One region of the Mesorhizobium sp. B2-4-19 genome, then DNA from elsewhere that is predicted to be linked to it. Evidence: riboswitches for the same ligand, from Rfam matches in the RefSeq annotation. Region 1 holds a riboswitch; the other holds the start of a gene.

The links. A riboswitch is a leader RNA that binds a small molecule or an ion and turns the genes downstream of it on or off. The one in region 1 is predicted to bind thiamine pyrophosphate.
Region 2: another riboswitch for thiamine pyrophosphate. It lies ahead of thiB (thiamine ABC transporter substrate binding subunit); the one in region 1 lies ahead of FJ546_RS26025 (YkoF family thiamine/hydroxymethylpyrimidine-binding protein).

What each region holds. Positions count from the first base shown of each region.
Region 1 is NZ_VFUV01000019.1:111,593-123,552, reverse strand. It holds gene FJ546_RS26060 (GntR family transcriptional regulator) at 1-35, opposite strand, end outside; gene FJ546_RS26055 (hypothetical protein) at 174-431, shown strand; gene FJ546_RS26050 (DUF3309 family protein) at 706-870, opposite strand; gene FJ546_RS26045 (isoprenylcysteine carboxylmethyltransferase family protein) at 1,316-1,852, opposite strand; gene FJ546_RS26040 (ABC transporter substrate-binding protein) at 2,185-3,201, opposite strand; gene FJ546_RS26035 (ABC transporter ATP-binding protein) at 3,194-3,961, opposite strand; gene FJ546_RS26030 (ABC transporter permease) at 3,958-4,707, opposite strand; gene FJ546_RS26025 (YkoF family thiamine/hydroxymethylpyrimidine-binding protein) at 4,820-5,428, opposite strand; TPP riboswitch at 5,419-5,532, opposite strand; gene FJ546_RS26020 (hypothetical protein) at 5,726-6,034, shown strand; gene msrA (peptide-methionine (S)-S-oxide reductase MsrA) at 6,114-6,632, opposite strand; gene FJ546_RS26010 (glycosyltransferase family 39 protein) at 6,807-8,354, opposite strand; gene FJ546_RS26005 (hypothetical protein) at 8,551-9,258, shown strand; gene FJ546_RS26000 (GNAT family N-acetyltransferase) at 9,347-9,787, opposite strand; gene FJ546_RS25995 (hypothetical protein) at 10,182-10,400, opposite strand; gene FJ546_RS25990 (hypothetical protein) at 10,619-10,855, shown strand; gene FJ546_RS25985 (hypothetical protein) at 10,955-11,272, opposite strand; gene FJ546_RS25980 (hypothetical protein) at 11,376-11,570, opposite strand; gene FJ546_RS25975 (ABC transporter permease) at 11,555-11,794, opposite strand; gene FJ546_RS25970 (hypothetical protein) at 11,791-11,960, opposite strand, start outside.
Region 2 is NZ_VFUV01000026.1:53,306-65,265, reverse strand. It holds partial or broken gene FJ546_RS29400 (helicase) at 1-162, shown strand, start outside; gene FJ546_RS29395 (RNA-binding S4 domain-containing protein) at 177-563, shown strand; gene fdxA (ferredoxin FdxA) at 810-1,148, shown strand; gene FJ546_RS29385 (CarD family transcriptional regulator) at 1,519-2,100, shown strand; gene FJ546_RS29380 (amino acid ABC transporter ATP-binding protein) at 2,179-2,952, opposite strand; gene FJ546_RS29375 (amino acid ABC transporter permease) at 2,949-3,629, opposite strand; gene FJ546_RS29370 (amino acid ABC transporter substrate-binding protein) at 3,767-4,540, opposite strand; gene FJ546_RS29365 (RNA polymerase factor sigma-32) at 4,859-5,722, shown strand; gene FJ546_RS29360 (M48 family metalloprotease) at 5,740-7,209, opposite strand; gene thiQ (thiamine ABC transporter ATP-binding protein) at 7,468-8,244, opposite strand; gene thiP (thiamine/thiamine pyrophosphate ABC transporter permease) at 8,237-9,856, opposite strand; gene thiB (thiamine ABC transporter substrate binding subunit) at 10,100-11,098, opposite strand; TPP riboswitch at 11,143-11,257, opposite strand; gene FJ546_RS29335 (thiamine diphosphokinase) at 11,346-11,960, shown strand, end outside.

The sequences.
Region 1 (11,960 bases):
GTGCCGGGAGACAGTTGAACCATGCGCCGCTTCATATGCATACCTGTTCAGTGAACTTGTATAGTCCTGTTCAATATCTGACTGTAAACCCCCTGTCAATGCGTTGCCGAGACAGATCAAACAGACCGCCTTTGTTCCCGGTAGTGTGGTAAGTTCCGCGTTGAAGGAGCCGCATGTCCCATTCAACACAGCATAAGAATCCCAAGCTGATCGTCGTGGTTGCGTTCGACCGCGGCGAGGACGGTGAATTATTTCCGGCCTTCGGCCCAGCCGACCAGCAGAGCGAAGACCGCGCCATACGCACCGCCCGAGCTCTGGCGGCGAAGCATGTCGGCGTCATTGCCTGGAGCCGCGATGCCGACCCGACACTTGGCGACTACGGCCCGCCGACCACGCTGTTTGTCAGCGGCGATGTGCCGGATATGGAGTAGCGGGTCGCTGTCAGGATTTTGGGCCGAGCCAGATGCCGGAGACCGGACCGGTGACCCCGGCAAAGCCCGCTCCGGGACACCGGGGCGGGCCTTGGAGGAGGATGAAGGGGTGGGACCCTCTCCTCTTGGTTCCACGGGGGATGTGGACCGAAATCACCATACCCCAGTCCCACGTGACGGCGGATCACAAGCCGGGTGGCTTGCATCACAATCCGGTGCGCCTCGGCCCCGACAAGGTCACGAGATTGCGATCATCCCGGCGGCCTGCAGGCAGCTAGATGCGCCCCAGTACGACGAGGATGATGATGATCAGCAGCACAAGCCCGAGCCCGCCGCCGCCATAGTAGCCGGTTCCATAGAACGGCCCGCCGCCGAGCCCGCTAAAGCCGCCAAGCAGCGCGAGGACAAGAAGGATGATGAGTATTGTGCCTAAGGTCATGGGTTCCCGCTCCCGTAGGCGCTGGTGCGCCGGTTTCGAACACCGTCAATTGCGGTGTTTCGAAGATGAGAACGTTCGAGCCGCCTTACCGTTCCGCCCCTAATGTTCGCCGGCGAAGGAAGGATCCGATATCCCGATAGAAACGGGTGGGAATTGACAGCGCCCGACACGCGGGAAGCCCGCCCGAGCGACGGGCTTCCGACCGGCCGGAGGTCAGACCGTCAAAAGCCTCGCGCCGATTGCGCACGTCCATTCCTGGCGCCCCTGGCTTCGGCGACGGGCGATCAACAGTCAGATCGCGAAGCCGTCAATCACCGACATACATGCCAGCAACGTGGAGAGGCGCTGAACCCGCAAATCAAGGCGATCGATGGCAACGGACCGGTATGGCGACCGACCGATCGCGGACCGGCCGCCCCAGCCTCTTCAATCGACAATCCTGCCCTCAGAACAGGCGGTAGAACAGCCTGTAGCGCACACGTTCCATGTAAGCGCGATACTCCGGCTCGGCAGCCAAAAGGGCCTCCTCGCGCAGGATACGATACAGCTGCATGTAGGTGATGACCGCATAGACAGCGAGGTTGTGGAAGGAAAAGGCCGACAGCAGATAAAGCACATGGCCGGCGAGGTAGCCGGCATAGATCGGGTGCCGCACAATCCGGTAGGCGCCGCCCGTCATCACGCCGCGATTGCCAGGCAGGATGGCGAAGGAACGGCCAAGCGATATCTTGCCCCAGATGACAAACAACAGCGCAACAAACTGCAGCGGCGCGGCGAAATAGACCGGAACAAGCGCTATGCCAGGCTGAAGGCTGATCAACGCGACACCGAAACTGGCGGTCACGGAGACGACGACAGTAAGCGGATTCCAGTCACGCGTCACCGGACGCCGCGACAGAAGCAGCCAGGTGAAAGTGAGGATCTCGGAAATCGCCACCAGCGCGGCGTTGATTCGGGTCGGGTCCTCCACGACCTGGGACATGCCGCGATAGACGAACAGCCCCGCGCAGGCCAGGGCACAGAGGCGAAAGAAGCCTTCGCGCAGATCAGCCAGTATGTCACGCCTTCGCGCGGCGGAGAAAAATCCGCCCTCATTATCATGCGAAAACGCTTCACTTTTTGACGTGAGCAACGCAAACACCCCGATGATCCCTCGAAGCGACCATTGCACGCAACCATTGCCGGGGGGTTAACCGGAACGATCGGATCGGCATCAAACGGGGCAACTCCTGCGAAAGCATGCGGGTGCGGGACGCCCCCGCATGCGAACCTGACGGAACAGGCCGTCCGCTACCGGGTGATGCGTATCCAGCCTCATCCCAAATTCAAATTTACGAAATACTTCGTGAAATCAGGGCGTTGCGTCAGGACCTTACCATCGGCGTCGCGCAAGATGCCCGCTTTGAAGAGATAGTCGCCGATGGCGTCCATCTTGGCCGGATCCATCGTGCCGATGACGCCATTCTCCGCGCGCAGATAGTGCCCGTCGATCAGCGCCTTCAGCGAAGCCTCGATCAACGCCGGATTGGTCAAGGCATCCTTGTTGGCGGCGATCAGCAGCGCGGCGGCTTCGGCTGGATGATCGACGGTGAACTGATAGCCGCGCCGCGTTGCCTGGATAAAGGCCGACGCCAATGCCGGGTTTGCCTGGAGATACGCCTGGCTCGAGGAGATCAGCGTCGTATGCTCGTCGGGCACACCGTAGTCGGCATAGACGAAGCTGCGCTGCTTGATGCCTTTGAGTTCGGCCTCGACGCCCTCCCAAGTCGAGACTTCGAGCGTGAAGTCGACAGAGCCATTGGCCAGCGCTTCATAGGCGGAAGTGCCGAGCGTCACCGTTTCGAAATTGCCCTTGCCGCCGTCGTGGCGGATGATGGTCGAGATCAGTGCGTTTTCCCAGGCGCTGCCGAAACCGCCATAGGTCAGGCCGTCAAGGTCCTTCGGACTTTTGATCTCGCTGCGCGCCGCATTGAAGACCACGCGGCCGGTTTCCGACTGCACCACGGCGTAGACGGCCTTCAAGTCGGCCCCGGCGGTCTTCTGGGTGAACAGGCTGATGGTGCCGTTGATGCCGAAATCGGCAACGCGGTTGGCGACGAGCGTGCCGGCGCCGGTGTCACTATAGGGCAAAATGTCGACCTCGAGGCCGGCCTCGCGGTAAAATCCCTTGTCGCGGGCGATGAACAGCCCGATGTGGTTGGTGTTGACAGTCCAGTCCAGCGCGACGTTGACTTTTTGCGTCGCGGCGAAGACGCGGCTCGCTCCAGCGATCAGCGGAACACCGCTGGCAAGGGTGAGCAGCAAAGCCTGCCGGCGTGTCAGATCAGTCATGGTCATGTCCTTTGGATGGTTGGGGGTTGAGCAAGATGTCGAGGATCTCGGCCTCGAGTGCGCCGGCCTGTTGCGCGGCGGCGCCGGTCGGATCGCGCGGACGCGGCAAGGGCACCGTGATCTCGCGCAACACACGGGCCGGGCGCGCCGACAGCACATAGATGCGGTCGGACAGGAACACCGCCTCGCGCACATCGTGGGTGATCAGCAGCGCCGTCCAGCGATGGTGCCGCCACATCTGCTCGAGCCAGCGCTGCATGGACGCGCGGGTCAGTGCGTCGAGCGCGCCAAACGGCTCGTCGAGCAAAAGCATGTCGCGCTCCTGCACCACCGTGCGCAAAAGCGCCGCGCGCTGGCGCATGCCGCCGGAAAGCTGTGCCGGAAAATGCCGCTCGAAGCCGGCAAGCCCGAACTCGGCAAGCAGCGGCGCGACCCGCGCCCGCGCCGCCTGGCGTCCGACGCCCTGCACTTCGAGCCCGAGTGTCGTGTTGTCGAGGATGCGCCGCCACGGCATCAGGCCGTCGCGCTGCGGCATGAATGCGAAATGCCGGCCATGGTCGTCGAGCGGCATGTCATCGAACAACATCTCGCCTTCGCCATGCTCGGCACCCGTCAGAAGCTGGAACAGCGTCGACTTGCCGGCACCCGAAGGCCCGAGGATCGAAACGAATTCGCCGGCACCGACGCTGAGCGAAATATCGGCGAGCACGTCGAGCCCGCCAAACGCCTTGCGCACATGCCGCAATTCGAGCCGGCTCATCGCCCCGGCCCCTTCCCTGCCGGCCGACGGCCGATCCGTTCCCAGGGCATGGCGAGGTGCTGCAAGAGCGCCGTCAGCCCAAACAGGATCAGCGTGAGCGCGGCACTGACGCCGACCGCGGCCAGCACCAGATCGGGGCGGAAATTGTTCTTGGCGTTGAGCATGTAGATGCCCAGTCCCTTGGCCGCACCGGCATATTCGGCGAAGATGGCGCCGACCACGGCATAGGTGATGGAGATCCGCAGGCCGGCGAAGAAATAGGGCAGTGACGAAGGCAGCCGCGCCAGAACGAAGACACGCCAGCGCCCTGCCCCCATGGCGCGCAGCATCTGACCGATCTCCACCTCGGTCGCCTCGTAGCCCTGCACCAGAGCCACCAGCATCGGGAAGAAGGTGACCAGCGCCACCAGCATGATCTTTGGCGTCAAACCGAAGCCGAACCACAGCACCACCAGCGGCGCGATGGCCACCAGCGGCAAGGTCTGGCTGACGATGACGACAGGAAACAGCGCCCGCCGCAGCGGCTGGAAGAAGTCGACCAGCATAGACAGCGCGAAAGCGGCGGCGAGCGAGCAGGCAAAGCCGATCAGCGTGGCGCGGATGGTGGGAATGGCGTTGTCGATCAGCGCCTCGCGATTGAGCATCGCCTGTTCGAAGACGCGCGACGGCGCCGGCAGGATCGTCGGCTTGATGCCGGAATAATTTGCGTAGAGTTCCCAGGCCACGAGCAGCAACCCGACCGACATCACGGCCGGTGCTGCCTTGGCGAAGAGACCCGCGAGCTGCCGCGGGCGGCTTGACGACGATGAGACCACGAGACGATAACCTTGACGGGCGCGCGCCGAAGGCGCGTTCTGTTCAGACAGCGGTGGGGCTGTTGGCGGAAACCGTGACGTCAAGGGTTACGTGGCCGGCGCCCGGCCCGAAGCGGCAGAAGGCTTCATTCAGCGCCGAAAAGATCGCGCCGGTATCGCCGCGCAGTTTGGTGCAGAAGTTCTTGGAGCGATCGTAGACGCCGGACTGTTTCAGGAAATCGATGCAGCCATAGATCTCATCCATGTGGTCGCCGGTGCCCATCACATAGAGCGAGAATTGCGCAGCCGCCGACTGGCCGGTGGCTGCAGCATTGCGCACGGCGGTGATGGCGGCTTCCTTGCGCGGCTCAAGCGGCCCGGCAGGCCCGCCAAACGCTTCGGAGCGGCAGATCGGATCGTCCGGCTCGCCAGGACAGCCGCGCGAAATGGCGGCCGACAGCACGCAATGCTTGCCGCTCCGCGCCGCCGCCACGAACAGGTCGCGCAGCGCCGGGAACAACACTTCGGGTGGCCCGACCAGCAAGGTCGAGATGTCGTCGGTCTCGATACGGAGCCTGTCCCGGTAGGGGTCGAGCGCGCCAAGCGCGCCCAGGATGACACCGACGAAATCGTCGGCCATGGGATAAAGGGAAATCTGTGCACCTGAAAACATCGCCCGCCTCGCTCCGCTGGTATTACCCAGATCAGCTTCTAGGGTCTGTGGGCTTGCCGCCCCCGTCTCAGCCCCGACCGTACGGAGCACCCCTGTGGATGGCCGCGTTAAAGCACCATTCGAACGGAAGGGGAAGCCGTTTTTTCAGCGCACCGGGCCAAAAGCGTTGCACCAGCTCTCGCCATTGAGTGACGCTGGCGATGCCGCGCAGTCGGAATTTATGGGGAACCTTCGCCAAGCCGAGAGGTTTTCCCAACAGTCGCAACGCGACGAGTTCACAGAAATGGAGACAGAACCATGTTCATGAAAATCCTCGCAGCTTCGGCGTTCACCGTTGCGCTTGCCACTTCCGCGATGGCGCAAAGCAACACCGCAAACGGCATGGATGGGTCCGCCGGCAGCGGCCGGTCAGTGACTGTAAACCCGAGCACTCCGGCTTCGCCCGATACGGTCGATCCGGCAATTACCAACAGCACGACCATCGCGCCGGGCGACATGAACTCCGATGCGGATCGCAATTGCCCGACCAATCCGCAAGGCGCGCAGTCCGATGCCAACGGCAACGCGACGGCCCCCACCGTGAACGACAACAACTGCGGCAAGTAAGTGATTGCCCAAACTGAAAAAGCCGCCGGACATCCGGCGGCTTTTCGATATCATTCCCAACGATGCCTTTGCCCAATCGTTAGGATGCGGCCTTCTCGCGAACCGGCAGCTTCCAGCCCGGCCTGACGAAGTGGCAGGTGTAGCCGTTTGGATATTTCTCCAGATAGTCCTGATGTTCGGGCTCGGCCTCCCAGAAGGCACCGGCCGGCGCGACTTCCGTGACGACCTTGCCTGGCCACAGGCCGGAGGCATCGACATCGGCAATAGTGTCTTCCGCGACGCGCTTCTGTTCGTCGCTCGTATAGTAGATCGCCGAACGGTAGCTCATCCCGACATCATTGCCCTGCCGGTTGCGCGTCGTCGGGTCGTGGATCTGGAAAAAGCGCTCCAGCAGCGTGCGATAGCTGATCACGGCCGGATCGAAATTGATCTCGATGGCTTCGGCATGGGTGCCGTGGTTGCGATAGGTGGCGTTGGCCACATCGCCGCCACTATAGCCGACACGCGTGGAGATGACGCCGGGATAGCGCCGTATCAGATCCTGCATACCCCAGAAACAGCCACCGGCAAGCACTGCGCGTTCGGTCGAAGTCGCCATGTCACGTCTCCTCAAAAGGCAATTCCGGCTCATGCGAGGGTTTCCCGCCCGAAATTGCGCAGACAAAATCGGATTTCCCAATAGATGGGCATTGTCGTCCGCTTCGTCCAGTCGCGTGGAAACAACGCGGCCACGAACGAACGATATCACGACGCGGTCGGGGATCGAACCGTTTCAGTTGCGCGGATGCCGGGCCCGGCTGTCGACGGCAAGCTGCGGATAGAGCGTGCCGGGCGGAATGGCAGCAAAGCTGATTGCCAAAGGCGGCGCTGTGCGCGACCAATTGAAAAGAACGGTCTTGACCGGGAGGTTGCCCAGCCATGTCCGCAACTGCGGCGGCACGTCATGCCCTGGCCAAACCATCAGCATGCCGTGGTCGCGCAAACGCTGCCTGGTGATCCAGGGCGCGAACCGGGTATCAAGATCGGTGAAGATCGACGGCTTGTCATAGGCATTGAGGCCCGCCAGCATGGCCACCTGGGTATCGCCGCCGACAATGTCGAGCCGGCCGGGCGCCGCCGCGTGCCAGACCGCCTCGGCCTCGTCCGCGATCGGCTCCGCCGGCCAGCAGACGGCGTCCAAGCGCCCCCGCACATTGCAGCCCGTCCAGCGCAGCGCCGCGTAGGCGCCCGATATGGTGATGATGCAGAGGAACGCGCAGATTGCCAGCCTTCGCATCTCGATGGCGCCGAGCCGGTGGCCGAGGAAGGCCAGCACCGTGACACCGACAAGATTGTACATCGGCGCGCCCCAGGACTCGCCGGTGCCAGTGAACAACGAGGCCACCATGATCAGGGTCGCGGGGCCGAACCCCATCCACACGAGATAGACCAGAATGCTGCGCTCGACGGGCACTTCGGGGGCGGTCGAGCGCCGCAGCAGGCCTGATATCGCCAGCACCAGAAGAAGGCCGGAGAGTCCGGCCATCTGGACACCTATGTAGTAAAGGCGCGCCCGGTGTTCGGTCACCCATTGGTCGCGGGCGGCGAAATAGGTCAGCGGCAGGAAATCGATGCGGTAGAGCGCGATGGCCAGCGGTGTGGCAACGGCGAGAAAAACGGCAAGGCCGAGCCATGGCCAGGGCGTCGCCAGCCGGCTGCGCGCGCGTGCGTCGCGCAACAGCCAGAGCGCGCCGAAGGCAAGCAGCAGGCCGGTGGAGAACTTGGCATAGAGCCCGACGCCCGACACCAGTCCAAGCGCCAGCCACCAGCCCGGCCCGCCGCCACGGCCGGCGCGCCAGAGCAGCCAGCAGATGGCAGCCCAGAACGGCATCTGCGCGTAGTCATGATTGAATTGCGGGGTCGGCCAGCCGAAGAAATAGACCGACGGCATCAAAAGCACGGCGGCCAGCGCACGGCTTTGCCCGAGCATGTCGCGGGCCAGCAGATAGACCAGGACGAAGGTCGACGAGATCGTCAGCTGGGCAACCAGATATTGCGGCCAGCGGAACGATCCGGTCAGAAGATGGCTGGTTTCGAGCAGCCAGCCTGGAAGCTGTGGGTGCTTGTAGGTCAACAGCACCCATTCGCGGCCCCACATGAAACCTTCCACCACATCGCCGGGCGGGGCGGGATCGATCAGTGCCGGCACCGCCGTCCAGCACAGGATCTGCACTAGGCACAAAAGCGCCAGCAAATACCAGGGATGGCGAAGCAGGCCGGGCCATACCGATGACGAGTCGAGGCCGGCGGCAGTCAGCCCCGCCGGCGCCCAACCATCCATGGAGTCATCTATTCCCACCATGCCGCGCTTAAACCACATCGTCCGGTTTGCCGAACAGCCCCCACATCAAAGCTTACGAAAAAGTATACTTGCAGGCCATTGCAAGACCAAGATTGGGCAGGAATTTCGGCGCTCTGTTGCCCTCCCCCGGCAGAACAGCCGCCATTTGATCCAGTCTGAACATCCCGGATATTCGATGCGTCACCAGCATGCCGTCATCCACCATCGCGCGCTCGACTTCTGGCTGGCACGTGCGGCAGTCCTCGTCATCATCTGTTTGCAGCTCCTGGTGATCAACGATCTTTCGTTCGGCCCGCGCTGGCTGGCGCCGGCGCTGGAGGCCGCCCTGCTCGTGCCCCTGTCCGTCGCCACCGCCTGGACACAGGTCGCCAGCCAGAAAGCGGTCGAGGAGGAGCACTGGTATCTGGTCGGCCGGTTTCGCGTCATCATCCGCAGGACGGCGCTGGTGATGACCGGCGTCGTCAGCGTCATGAATTGTGGTTCGCTGGTGTTCCTGGTCCGCGCCTTGCTAGTGGGCCATGCCGGCTCCACCGGCCAGACGCTGCTGATCGACGCGCTCAACATATGGGTCACCAACGTCATCGTCTTTGCCTTGTGGTTCTGGAGCACGGACCGCGGCGGGCCGCCGACATGCGGCCTCGTCAATCGCGCCCATTCCGACTTCCTGTTCCCGCAAATGACCTTGAACGACCGCGAGATCCGCGACTGGCTGCCGGGCTTCGTCGATTATTTCTTCCTCGCCTTCACCAATGCGACGGCATTTTCGCCGACCGACACCTTGCCGCTGTCGCAGCGCGCCAAGCTTTTGATGATGGCCGAGTCGATAATATCGCTGCTGACGATCGCACTGGTCGCCGCCCGCGCCGTCAACATCCTCGCCTAGGCCCAGAAACGCAAAATAGCCCGCCCGGCGAACCGGAGCGGGCTATCGGATGGTTTGCGCCCAAAGCTGGAGCGCGAGGTCGACGATCTCACCCCCAATCCGCGCCGAGATCGCGTTCGAAGACCACCTGGTCGCGCAGCGGAATGCCGTTCACAAGCAAGCCTTCGGGGTAACCGGTCGATGGCCCGAACGCATCCTGCACGATGCGAGACATTCGGAAGCCCTGTCTTTGGTAAAATCGCAAATTGCCGATGTCGGCGGCCGCGGTCGACACGATCAGGCGCCGGCCGTAGCGCTCGCGGCAGCGGGTAATTGCCGCCGCGACAAGGGCACGCCCCAGCCCCTCGCTCTGTCTTGCCGGACGGACCGCCAGGCTCTTGAGCTCGAAGACACCGCCCTCGCCTGTCTCGATGAGCTGCACGTGGCCGATGATCCTGTTGCCCTCCCGCGCGACCAGCACCTCGCCCTCATCGATATAGCTGGAAACCTGCGTGGGGGAATCGTCGGCAAGGGCAAACAGCGGCAGCAATATTTCGCGGTCCCCTTCATATCGTTCAATCTGCATCCGTAACCCCGGGCTGGATCAACGCCGCCGCGAGTTCGGCAACCTTGCATCGGGATATAGCAGTGGCCGGGCGGGCGCCACAAACGCAAAAAGCCCGCCTCGGCGCGGACCGAGGCGGGCATTGGCTCGATCGAGCCGTCAGGCGCGAATTCTCGGACGCAGGGCAAGCCTTCTTAGGCAGGAATGAACGTGAGGATACTGGCCGTCGATCGCGCCCCGCCGCGTACAATCCGTCACCCAAACCAGCCAAACGTAAGGCTAACCACCAAGACCGCGATGAGGATTGAGAGCGGCACCGCCATGAACAGCCCAGCTTCTAATAATCGGGTTTCCTTGTCACTGAACATTAAGCCCTGCCTCAACAAGCTTCGCTCGGATAGAAGCTGCGAAGCCTGTTTCCGTTCTGAATACCAGCGACAAGCGATCCACGAGCGATTTGGCTTAACGTGGTTGCCGCCATGTATTTTGCAATGATACGGGGGGCCAGCGCATCATTCGATTGGTGCCCCATTCCGCGCACCAGCAAAGGCGTTTTGGGAGCGATTTCAGCGGAGGCTAATTGAATCGCGGTTTTCAAGGAGCGAGCAGCTGTCGAAAGGCCCGCCGGCCGGAGCCAGCGCCTTGCCCTTCCTTCGTTCGCACGTTTCGCTGATATGAGCAGGGGTGCATACATCTTCACCAGTCGGCGCTGCCATCTCAAGGCCCTGCCGGTCAGGCCCAGTGGCCTTCCGCTGCCAGTCCCCACTAGCAACCAAGCCGCTGGGCCGCAGGCATGATTTGCGCCACATATGCGGCATGAAGGCGCTGAACAGAAGGTGTTGCTCGATGCTCCGGACAGACAATGGCGCGGCACTGAGGCTTTCAGATTTTGCCGATCCCAACGATGCAGTAATTGCCGCAATCGAGCTCTATGGGCCGGAAGCGCAGACCGCAGCGGCCTACTGCGCCATGGAAGCACACTTCGCCGGGCGACTGGCCGATTTCCGCCTCTGGTGCGAGGTCTTTCGCGTCTTCAAAACCAGATTCCATTGAGAGGCAAACATATCGGAGTTGCACAGCCATCAGCGCGTTCTCGCAGTGCAGCCGCACGAAGCAACCATCGGAAATACGGAAGCCCGCTTCTGCGGCCCTTCAGTCTTCCGTCGCCGGCTTGAACTTCCGCACGATCACCTCGAACAGAATATCCGAAATCCACATCGCGCAGACGCCGATGAGAAACGCCGCCGCCAGCGTCGTCGTGTCGTCATTGGCCAGTGGCAGGCCCGTGGCGCGGGAATACTGGACCACCGGCAGCGTCAGATAGGCCGCGGCCAGCGCGCCGCAGATCGGCGAAGCCACCATTTCGCGCAGCTTGTAGCGGTGCCGCGACAAAGCGCGCAGGACACCGCCGGCCAGACCGGCGACGACGACCGGTCCCTTGATGCCGAGCAGGTCGAAGAGATCGTGCATCATTTCATCGCCCTCGCGACAAGGAAGCCGAATACCGATCCGGCGCCGAAAATGACCAGCCCGGCAAGCAGCATGGCCGCGTCCAGCGGAAGTGCGACGACCGTCATGGCTTCCACCCGCACAGTCTTTCGCCCTTGCGGTTGTGCGCCAGCAGCGCCTTGACTTCGGCGTCCGACAACGCGTCGACTGCGGTCGCCGACAGGCGCAGCGGGCTGGATACCGCGCAGAATCCGCCCTTGACCGTGGTACAGCCGGCCAACACGGCCAGCACCGATACTAGCATCAATCCTTTGCCCATGATTTGAGCTCCTTTCGCGCGGTGGCTGCGGGCAGCGCGCCGATATCGTTCTGGACCTGGCCGGCGATGTCGTGTGCAGCGGCTTCGGCGGCGGCCTGCCGGGCACGCTCGCTGCGCTCGCCGGCAAGCCGCTGGCGAACACCCCAGCCGAACGCCGCGAGGATGGCGGCACTGATGCCGAGAAGGGTCGGGTTGCCGAGCAGGAATGTCAGAAGCGCACTCATCGGTTCGGCTCATCCTTGACCAGATAGCCGATGGCAAAGACCGCGATCGGCAGAAGCGTTGCCCATGTCTCGGCGTCGTACCAGGACGGCCAGAAATTGCGCACGAAGACGCCGCAGACCGACATGGCCGCGGCGGCGATGGTCGCGGCCGTCAGCTTGTTGGTCG
Region 2 (11,960 bases), on a different contig from region 1:
TGGAAGGGTGGCCGGCCCGAGGGCAAGGGCGGTCCCGATCGCGACAAGGGAGGCGCAAAGCCTGCTTTCCAGCCGAAGCCGCGCGAGGAACGTCCGGTGCGCTTCGATCCGGATTCGCCGTTCGCCAAGCTCGCCGCCTTGCGCGACCAGTTGAAGAAGTAGGCTCGGTAGGTCCGATGGTTGCCGAAGGCCGCCAGCGCATCGACAAATGGCTGTTCTTCTCGCGCGCGGTGAAATCGCGCTCGCTGGCGGCGAAGCTCGTCGTCGCCGGGCGCGTGCGCATCAATCGCGACAAAGCAGCGCAGGCCTCCGATCTGGTCAAGCCGGGCGACGTGCTGACCATCACGCTCGACCGGCGCATTTTCGTCTGGAAGGTGCTCGGCGCCGGTGTCCGGCGCGGCCCGGCGGAGGAAGCCCGCACCCTCTATGAGGATGTGTCGCCGCCGCCGACACCGAAGGGCGAGGCGCTTCCCGACGCCATACCGGCGCTGCGCGAGGCCGGCAGCGGCCGCCCGACCAAAAGAGAGCGCCGCCAGACCGACCGCCTGCTTGGCGAAGATTGAGGCTGTCTGGCCAGATCGCGGCCGCCGACCGAAGGCGACGGCGGGCGCAGGGCAGAACGGAACCGGCAAACAAGATGCTCCCGTGGCATCAGCCACCCTTGCCGCGCCTGCCGCCTGGAATTCCATTCCGCAAACGCCGAGGCGGCCGCGCATGGCAACCCTTGCAAGCGAGAGACAAAGGCGTTACCTCACGGAAAAAGCCCAAGAAAACCGGCCCATCAAGCTGGGACGTCCCGGAGCCGACCGATGACCTATGTCGTGACCGACAATTGCATCAAATGCAAATATATGGACTGCATCGAGGTCTGTCCGGTCGACTGTTTCTATGAAGGCGAGAACATGCTCGTCATCCATCCCGACGAGTGCATCGACTGCGGCGTCTGCGAGCCCGAATGCCCGGCCGACGCGATCAAGCCCGACACCGAGCCAGGTCTCGACAAATGGCTGCAGATCAACACCGAATACGCCGAGAAATGGCCCAACATCACCGCCAAGAAGGAGCCGCCGGCAGACGCCAAGACCTTCGACGGCGAGGCCGGCAAGTTCGAGAAATACTTCTCCGCCGAGCCCGGCGAAGGCGATTGACAATACGGCCGTAAAGGCTTGTATGACGCAGCGTAACAGGCAGATCGGATTAACCGCCTTGACAGGCGGCGACTGGTTGTGGACTTCGCTTACGCAGCAAAACCTTGATTCTTCCGACTTTTTGTGCTACATCAGCGAAACATGCCGGTGACACAACGTCGATTTATGGCGCAGACGCCCCAAATCACTGAAAGGTGAAAATCCCATTCCGGACCAGAGCGATCTGGGGTCAGGCGGTCGCGGTTCGTGCGGTTTGCCGGTCCCGACCTTTCCGGTGGGTTCATCTGTTGTGCGGCTAACGATCGGTTTCCCCGGTCGCACGAGTTCAGCCGGCACCGCCGCCGGCCCATAACAAGGAGTTCAGGGCGTAATGGCAACGATCACCCCGCAGAAGAAGTCCACTGGTGCGCGTCACGGTTTCAAGACCGGCGAGTACATCGTCTATCCGGCGCATGGCGTTGGCCAGATCGTGTCCATCGACGAGCAGGAAGTGGCCGGCCATAAGCTGGAACTGTTCGTCATCGACTTCCAGAAGGACAAGATGCGCTTGAAGGTGCCGGTCGCCAAGGCGACCTCCATTGGCATGCGCAAGCTGTCGGAAGAGGATTATGTCGAGCGCGCGTTGAAGGTCGTGCAGGGCCGCGCCCGCGTCAAGCGCACCATGTGGTCGCGCCGCGCCCAGGAATATGATGCCAAGATCAATTCCGGCGACCTGATCTCGATCTCGGAAGTCGTGCGCGACCTCTACCGTGCCGACAACCAGCCGGAGCAGTCCTATTCCGAGCGTCAGCTTTACGAGGCGGCACTCGACCGCATGGCCCGCGAGATCGCGGCCGTCAACCGCATGTCGGAAACCGAAGCCGTGCGCCTGATCGAGGTCAACCTCAACAAGGGCCCTAAGCGCGGCGCCAAGGCCGACAATGAGGAAGCCGAGCAGGAAGAAGCTGCCTGAGATCTTGTGCCTTTAAGTTCACGAAAAACCCGGCCTCGCGCCGGGTTTTTTGTCTCTCGGACAAGGCAGGGGTCGAGCCTACACTTGACCGCCGCCTTCCTTCTCAGCCTCCTGCTTCAGCGTCGCGATGAAGCGCTTGGTCCGTTCGCGCTCCGGATTGCCGAACAATGTGACCGACGGCCCCTGCTCGACGATGACGCCCGCATCGAGGAACACCGCTTCCTGGGCGATCTTGGAGGCAAGCCGCAGGTCGTGTGTCGCCATCACCATGGTCGTGCCTTCGCTGGCGAGCTTGCCGAGCACGTCGACCACCTCTTGAGCCAGTTCCGGATCGAGCGCCGAAGTCGGCTCGTCGCACAGCAGCACCTTCGGCGACGGCGCCAAGGCGCGGGCGATCGCCACGCGCTGCTGCTGGCCGCCTGACAGCGTCGCTGGCCAGGCATCGGCCTTGTGCGCCATCCCGACCTTTTCCAGCAAGGCCAGCGCCCGCTCACGCGCCTTCTCAGGCGACCATTTCAGCACCGTCACCAGTCCCTCCATGACGTTCTCGATGGCGGTGCGGTGCGGAAACAGCTGGAAATTCTGGAACACCATGCCGGTCTGCAGGCGCAGCCGCCTGATATCGGCGGCCGGCACCTTGATGCCCGGGCGAAACGCGAGCGTCTCGTCGCCGATGCGCACCGTGCCGGAAGTCGGGATTTCAAGGAGGTTGATGCAGCGCAACAGCGTGCTTTTCCCCCCGCCCGAAGGGCCGACCAGTGCCGTGACACTGCCTTCGGCGATCACGACCGTCACGCCCTTGAGCACGAGATTGTCGCCGAAGCGCTTTTCGATATTGGTGAGGCCGATCATGCGCGCGCCTCCAGGAAGCCGCCATAGCGGTTGAGCCGCTCCTCCAGCCGCGTCTGCAGGGCCGACAGCACGGAACTCATCGCCAGATAGAGGATCGCCGCCTCGACATAGAGGATCAGTGGCTCATAAGTGGTGGCGACGATGCGCTGCGCCGCCTGGAACATCTCGGGCACGGTGATGGCGGCGGCCAGCGAGGTGTCCTTGACCAGCGAGATGAAGGTGTTGGAGAGCGGCGGCACCGCGACGCGGCCGGCCTGCGGCAGGATGGTGCGCCGCATCGCCTGGCTCCAGGTCATGCCGATCGAATAGGCGGCTTCCCACTGGCCCTTCGGCACGGAGCCGATGGCCGCGCGGATGATTTCCGACGTGTAGGCGCCGATATTCAGCGTGAAGCCGATCAGCGCTGCGGTAAAAGCATCGAGCAGGATGCCGACCGACGGCAGGCCATAGAAGATCAGGAACAGCTGCACCAGCAGCGGTGTGCCGCGGAAAATCCAGACATAGAAGCGCACGAGCATGACCAGCGGCTTCGGCCCGAACAGTCGGCCGAGTGCTGCCCCGAGGCCAACGGTCAGGCCCAGCACGAAGGACAAGAGCGTCAGCGGTACGGTGAAAATCAGGGCGGCCCAGAGCAGCGAAGGCAGCGACTCCAGCATCAGTTGCAGCCAGTGCGGCACGAAAGACCCTCCAGAATGGTCGAGCTGGCTTCATCGAAGCGCGAATGCGTCAGCCATATCACGACAAAAGCGGCGAGCCGTCAAAGACGGCCCGCCGCTGGTGCATTACAGGGGCGACAACTCGCCCTCACTTGAAATTACTTCGAGACGTCCTGGCCGAAATAGGTGTCGGCGATCTTCTTGTAGGTGCCGTCGGCCTTGAGATCGGCCAGCGCCTTGTTGATGGCGGCAACCAGTTCCGGATCGCCCTTGCGCACGATGACGCCGGAATAGTCGGCGTTTTCCTCTTGCGCGGCGATCTTCACATTGGCGTCGGGCTTGTGCTTCTTGAAATCGAGGAACGACAGGCTGTCATTGATGGTGGCGTCGGCGCGGCCGGTCAAAAGCAACTGGATAGACTGGTCGAAGCCGTCGGTGCCGACAAGTTCGGCGCCGTTCGCCTCGGCCAGCTTGCCGAAGTTCGAGGTCAGCGACTGCGCCGACTTCTTGCCCTTGAGATCGGCGAAGGTCTTGATGTCGGTGTTGTCGCCGCGCACGATCAGCACCGCCTTGGAGGCGATGTAGGGATCGGAGAAATCATACTTGGCCTTGCGCGCGTCGGTGATGCCGACCTCGTTGATGACGGCGTCGTAGCGCTTGACGTCGAGACCGGCGATCAGCCCGTCCCATTTGCCCTCGAGGAATTCGACCTTGACGCCGAGCTTGTCGGCGATCGCCTTGGCGATCTCGACGTCGAAGCCGACCAAGGCGCCGGACGCGTCATGGTAGGTGAAGGGCGCGTAGGTGCCTTCCGTGCCGACCTTAATGACGCCGGCCTGTTTGATCTGATCGAGATTGGCGCCGGCATGGCCTGATGTGACCGCCAGGGCCTGCAGCGTTGCGGCGACGATAAGCGACTTGAGCCATTTCATTTTTTTGTGATCCCGTCCTTGGCCTGATGTCTGGCCTGCTGTGAGGGCTGGAAAATGACAGATGCGAGCAGAAAGAATAAGGAACCATATTTCAAAAACAAGGAAATCCTGAAACCAAATTCTCCAAATAAGGGTTCGTGCAGCGACTGAACGTCCCCGGCGACCGCGTCGAAATCGCCGGGATAGCATCACTCGCCCCGCCCGCGCCATCGGAACCTTTCTCGCGCATGGCAGTTTTGGCTGTTCTAGGGCGCGACGCCGCGATTTCAACAGGCGCCCTGCCAAGTTCGTAAACGTTGGTTATGTCGGGAGCGCCTCATGATGGAAGACACGGCAGGACGGGTCATGGTCCGCGCGGCGATGAAGGCTCCCTATCTCGAACGCGACGAGGAACATCGGCTGGCCTTGCTCTGGAAGCAAGACAACGACCAGAACGCCCTGCACAGCATCACGGTGGCCCATATGCGGCTGGTCATTTCCATGGCCTCGAAATTCCGCCATTACGGCCTGCCGCTCGGCGACCTGATCCAGGAAGGCCATGTCGGCCTGCTTGAGGCCGCCGCCCGCTTCGAGCCCGAGCGCGAGGTGCGGTTTTCCACCTATGCGACGTGGTGGATCCGCGCCTCGATGCAGGACTACATCCTGCGCAACTGGTCGATCGTGCGCGGCGGAACCAGTTCCGCGCAGAAAGCCCTGTTCTTCAACCTGCGCCGCCTGCGCGCCCGGCTGGCGAACGGCGCCGAGCCGCTTTCCAACACGACGCTCTACCGCGAAGTGTCGGTTGCGCTTGGCGTCTCCGAGGCTGACGTGGCGTTGATGGATTCACGGCTGTCGGCGCCCGACTCCTCGCTCAACATGCCGCTTGCCGACGATGCAGGCGCGACCGAGCGGATGGACTTCCTGGTTTCCGACGATCCCCTGCCCGACGAGATCGTCGGCGACAAGATCGATGTCGCGCGCCGTTCGCTTTGGCTGCGGGAGGCGCTTCACGCGCTGAACGCCCGTGAACTCAGGATCATCGAGGAACGCCGGCTGAACGACGAGGGCGCCACGCTCGAGGCTCTCGGCGAGATGCTCGGTATTTCCAAGGAACGCGTCCGCCAGATCGAGGCCCGCGCCATGGAAAAGCTCAAAGTGGCGCTGGTGAAGCAGAACCCCGACTTTCTGGCGACAGCCGCCTGATTCCGTGCAGCGGGATCCTATTTGTCGGTGACGATCTTGACCTTGTCGCCGGCCGAAACCGCGGCCCCCGGCGACAACGCGTTGAGCACGCGGAACAGATCGAGCTTGCGGTCGACGCCGACCATCTGCGCGGCGAGCGAGCCCATCGTCTGCCCCGGCTGCACGATGAGCACGCGTATATGCAGCGGCTTCAGGGCCGCCTTTTCAGCGGCACTGAGGATACGGAACGACCCGCTGACCGAACGCGCCACCGCCTCCAGCGAGGTGCTGGCCGAGGGCGCCGCGGTCAGCAGCCGGTAGACCTGGCCGCCGGCACGGATCACCGCGATGTCGAACTGCCAGCCTTCGGCACTGGCATGCGCGGTCGCGGCCTCGTTGCCGTTGATGGTTTCCTGCTTGACGCTGCCGTCTTCGAGACCGGCCACCCAGCCGCTTCTGATGTAGTCGGTCAGGGCGCGGTTCTTGTCGATCGAAACGCCGTCGAAGCGGATCGCTATGTCGCCCGGCCCGGTCGCCGTCACCGCCGCCGCCGAATTGTCGATGATAAAACCGTCCGGCACCGTGAACGACACGCCGAGACCCGGATGCAGGAAGGTCTCGCCACGCACGTAGCCTTCTTCCGGCGTGTCGCCATAGAGCAGGCCGTCTATGCCGGCGAGGAAGGAATCGCGGTCGCGCGTGCCGACGCCGGGCGCGCCGAACTGGCGGGCATGGCGCTGCGCCAGGTCGATGCGCTGCGGCGTGTTGGGATGCGTCGCCAGAAAGTCGAGGCTGGCGTCGGTGGCGCCGCTGATCGAGCGGAAATCGGTATAGGCCGACATCGACTGCAGGAAGCGGCCGGCGGCATAGGGGTCGTAGCCGGCTTCGCCGATCGACTTGATGCCGATGGCGTCGGCCTCGAGCTCCTGGTTGCGCGAGAACTGCGCCAGCCGGAGCTTGCCGCGGATCAAAGCCGCCTTGGCGGTCGGGCTGTCGCCGAGCACGTCGGAAACCACTTTGGTCGCCAGGCCTTCCTCGGCCTCCAGCTGCTGACGCTGCAGGCCGTGATTGGCGGTGACGTGGCCCATCTCATGCGCGATGACGGCGGCGAGCTCGGACGAATCATTGGCCAGCGCCAGCAGGCCGCGCGTGATGTAGAGATAGCCGCCCGGCAGCGCGAAGGCGTTGACGTTGGGCGAATTGAGGATGGTGATGCGATAGGTCTGGGTCGGGTTCGCCGACACAACGGTCAGATTGCCGACGACCTTGGCGACCATGCGCTCGAGCTTGGGATCGGAATATTCGCCGCCATAGGTCGCCAGGATGCGCGGATGCTGCGCCTTGGCCAGTTCGGCGAGCCTGTTGTTGGCGCCGACATTGTCGACCGTGATCGGCTTGTCGGATGGCTGGAAGCCGGATTCCTGGACTGCCGGAGGCGTGAACATCTGGCAGCTTGCGAGCGCGACGGCGAAGCCGGCAAGCGCCACAAAGCGCGCCAGCGGATTCATTCGTAGCTTGTCGACGCCGATCGCCAGAGCGGCTTCCTTTCAGGTCCCGGCGCATGACCAAGAAAATCGGGGGCGATCTTCGGAGCCTGTCATGCGCAAATACAAATTTCTACGGCACCCGTTGCGCGTCCCCTGGGGCGCGCGGCGGATGCAGTAGGCAAATCACGGCCTGTGCCGGACCAGTAGGGCGGACCTAGCCACACTACTTCTGCCATGGCAAGCAAGCGCCCCTTCGCCTGATGCCGGTTTGACCGTAAATTATGTCCGCTTCCGGGCAATATCTCGTGATACGGCATTGCCGGCACCTGCACCGATATAGCGCCGGAACGCCTCCGGACCAGCCCCGGCAAAGAAATCGTCCGCGCTGCCGGTGGCGGCAACGGCGCCATCGTCCAGAAACACCACATTCTGGCCAATGCGGCGGGCGTCCTCTGGCTGGTGCGTGACGAACAGCACCGTCATGCCGCGCTCCGCATGCACACCGGCAACCAGGTCGAGCATATCGTCACGCAAGGCGGGCCCGAGCGAAGCGAAGGGCTCGTCGAGCAGCAGCACCGGGCGATCGCGCACCAGCACGCGCGCCAGGGCGACGCGCTGGCGCTCGCCGCCGGAGAGTTCGCGCGGTAGCCGCTTGTCCTTGCCGCCAAGGCCTGTGCGTTCCAACGCCTCGGCAATGGCGGTTCGATCGGCTTCGCTCAGCCGCAGCGATGGCGAGCGGCCGATCCCGACATTCTGCTCGACGGAGAGATGCGCAAAAAGGTTGTTTTCCTGAAACACCATCGACACCGGCCGCGCAGCCGGAGGATCGGCGCCGACATCGACACCGCCGATCAGCACACGGCCTGACCGCGGCGTCTCGAAGCCGGCGACGAGGTTGAGCAGCGTCGACTTGCCCGAACCGCTCGGCCCCATGATGGCGGTGATTTCCGCCGCCGCGAACGCGACATCGAAGGTGAGCGGCGCCTCGCCATAGCTGAACGAGACCTTGTCCAGCCGCACCGGAACACCCTTCCTTCTCATCGCCCCGTCAGACATTGCGGACCTTGTCTCTTCCCAGCCAGTCCGCCGCCAGCACCAAGGCGAGGCAAACGAGACCAAGCAACAGCGCCAGGCCGGCGGCGTCCTCGGTGCGGTAGCTGCCCATGCGCGCCAGGAGAAGGTAAGGCAAGGTCTGCACGGAATCACTGCCGAACAGTGCGATGACGCCGAGATCGCCGAGCGACAGCGCCATGGCGAAGGCGAAGGCCGTGGCGAGCGGCCGCCGCAATGACGGCCAGTCGACCAGCCGCAGCCTCGCCCAGCCGGAAATGCCGAGCTGCGCGCAGAGCCGTTCGTGGCGCTCGCTCGCCGCGTCATAGGCGGGACGGACGGCTCGCAGTGCGAAAGGCATCGCCATGACAGCGTTGACGGTGACGACCATGACCGGGGCGATGGCAAAGACATCGCCGGCATGGCGCAGCAGGAGGAACCAGCCGGCTCCGATGACGATCGGCGGCACGACCAGCACAAAACCGGCACCGGTATCCGTGGCATGTTCGAGCAGTGTTCCTGGACCGGAGCGGCGGTTCAACGCGAGTGCCCGTCGCGCCATGGTCAGCGCCAGCGACAGCATCGCCGAAAGCAGTGCCGACAGGAAAGCCAGCACCGCACTGGTCAGCGTCGCCTGCCGGACCGTGACCTCGCCGGCGAGCCGGCCGAGATCGGCGCCCAAGCCTGCCGAGACGATCGCGGCCATCGGTCCGACAACGAACAGCAGCGCCAGCACGATGACCATGGCGTTGAGTGATGCCTCGGTCGTATTGACGGAGAGATAGCGGCGCGGTGCCACCGGCAGGTTGGTGTCGCCGACGACATTGGCGCCAAGCCGCGTCAATGCCAGCACCATGACAAAGGTCAGCGCGATCTGCAGCAATGTCAGGGCGACCGCCCGCGCCGGGTCGAAATCGAAGCGCAGTGCCTGGTAGATGCCGACCTCCAGCGTCGTCGCGGCCGGACCGCCGCCGAGCGTCAGCACGACGGTGAAGGAGGTGATGCAGAGCATGAAGACCAGCCCGGCGACGCCCGGCAGAGCGGCGCGCAGCGTCGGCCATTCGATCAGCCGGAAGGCCGGCCGCGCCGCCATGCCGAGCTGGCTTGCCAGCCGCCACTGGTCGGCGGGAATGGTCTGCAGCGCCTCGAGGAACAGGCGGGTCGCCAACGGCAGGTTGAAGAAGACGTGGGCGACGAGAATGCCGGACAGGCCGTAAATGCCTGGCCAACCCCGGCCGCCAACGGCGCTGAACAGCCCGATGAAATAACCGGCACGGCCGTACAGCGCCAGTATGCCGAGCGCCGCGACGATCGCCGGCAGCGCCAGCGGCACGGCGAAGAGTTGCAGGATGAAGGCGCGGCCGAAGAAACGCGGATGCCGCGACAGGGCGCGCGCCACCAACAGCGCCGGGATAACCGAAAGCAGGGTCGAGAGGGTGGCCTGCCAGAGCGTGAAGCGGACAACGCGAAGCAGATAAGGATCGAAGGCCGCCCGAGCGCCGGAGAAATCGTGAGCGCCTTCGACGAGCAAGCCGGCAAACGCGCCGCCGATCAGCAGCGTGATCGCGGCGAGCGCGAGGATGCCGGCGCTGACGCGGGGATCAGCGGGTTGCACGATCGACCGCCAGTCTCCGCATAGCGACACTTATAGAGGGTTGCGTTCCTTGGCGCCCCCCTCTGTCCTGCCGGACATCTCCCCCACGAGGGGGGAGATTGACTGTTTCAGCGCCTCGCTCATACCTATAGCGTCGGCGATTGGCGAAATCACCGATAGCATTCGATCTCCCCCCTTGTGGGGGAGATGTCCGGCAGGACAGAGGGGGGCGCCGTAGAGCACTCATCTTTCGATCATACGGCCAAACTATTTGCTCATCACCGCCAGCCATTCATCCACCCAGGCCTTGCGGTTGGCGGCAACCTCTTCGGGGCTGAACAGCAGGGTCTTGGCCGGCTTGACCAATTTGTCGAAGGCCGGGTTGAGCGGCTTGTCGGTCTTGCCTGCCGGGAACATCCAGTTGGTCTCGGGAATGGCATCCTGGAATTTCGGCCCGGTCATGAAGGCGATGAATTTTGCGGCCAGCGGGTTCTTGGCTCCGGTCGTGGTGATGCCCGCGACCTCGATCTGCAGATATTCACCTTCCTCGAAAGAAGCGGCCTGGTAGCGCTGCGTGTTCTCGGCGACCATGTGATAGGCCGGCGAGGTCGTGTAGGACAGCACCATCGGCGCCTCGCCCTTGGTGAACAGGCCATAGGCCTCGCTCCAGCCCGGCGTCACGGTCAGCACCTTTGTCCTGAGCTTGGCCCAGGCTTCCGGCGCCTTGTCGCCATAGACCGACTTCACCCACAACAGCAGGCCGAGACCCGGCGTCGAGGTGCGCGGATCCTGGATGACGATCTTGTCATCGGCACTGCCTTCGACCAGTTCCTTCAGGCTCTTCGGCGGCGTTTTCAGTTTTTCGGTGTCATAGACGACAGCGAAATAGCCGTAATCGAAGGGAACAAAAGTATCGTCGCTCCAGCCACCCGGCACTTTGACGTCGGAGACCGCGCCATGCAGGGCAAACAACCCGCTAGCCTTGGCATCGGCGGTGAGATTGGTGTCGAGGCCGAGCACGATATCGGCCTTGGTCGACGCGCCTTCGAGCTTGACGCGGTTGAGCAGGGCCACACCATCGGCGACCGAGACGAACTCGACGTCGCAGCCGCATTCGGCCTCGAATTCCTTCTTCACCACCGGGCCTGGACCCCAGTCGGCGGTGAAGCTCTCATAGGTGTAGACGGTGAGCTTGTCCTTGGCCAAGGCCGGCCCGGACAGCGCCGCGACCATGGTCGAGACAAGAGCGTATAAAAGCGTGCGCATCGGCGCCTCCTTCGTTCGAATTTGAAAGGAATTGAGGCGTCGGACTGTCCGAAACGTCTAATCCCTCCGCCGGTACAAACCGGATCAGGTTCAGCGGGTTGGCGAGACTGCCTCTCAGCCGGTCCGCGAAGATCGCGTCCGGCACCCCGTTAGAGCGTTTTGACACATAGGCCGGGCCGGGGAACCGCGCAAGTGGCAGTTTGCCGGCCTTCCGTTTCCGCTGCCGGGCTGGTACAGGCCACCAGATATGAGCACATTCACCATTCTGCTTGGCGGCGATCTCATCCGCACGCCCCGGCTCGACCGCCAGGTCGAAGGCTCGCGCGTCATTGCCGCCGACGCCGGCATCGGCCATGCGCGGCTTCTGGGTCTTGTGCCTGAATTGTGGGTCGGCGATTTCGATTCGGTTCCGGCCGATCTCCCCGCCGACCTCACCGCAGTGCCGCGCCGGACTTTTCCGGCGGAGAAAGACAAGACCGATGGCGAACTGGCCATCGCGGCCGCACTCGAGCACGGGGCGACCCGCCTTGTGCTGGCAGGTGCGTTCGGCGGCAGGCGCGCCGACCATGCCTTCCTGCATCTGGCGCTCGGCCTGCGGCTGGCCGAGGCCGGAACCGACGTGTTGCTGACCAGCGGCGCCCAGGAGGGTATACCTCTGCTGCCCGGCAACGCCGGCTTCGACTATGCCGACGGCACGCTGTTTTCGATCCTCGGCTTTTCCGAACTTGTCGGCCTGACCGTCACCGGCGCCAAATGGGCGCTCGACCAGGTCGAGGTGGCCTTCGGTTCGTCGCTGACCATTTCCAACGAGGTCAAGGGCCGCCTCGAAATCGTGCTCGGCCACGGCCGAGCGCTGCTGCTC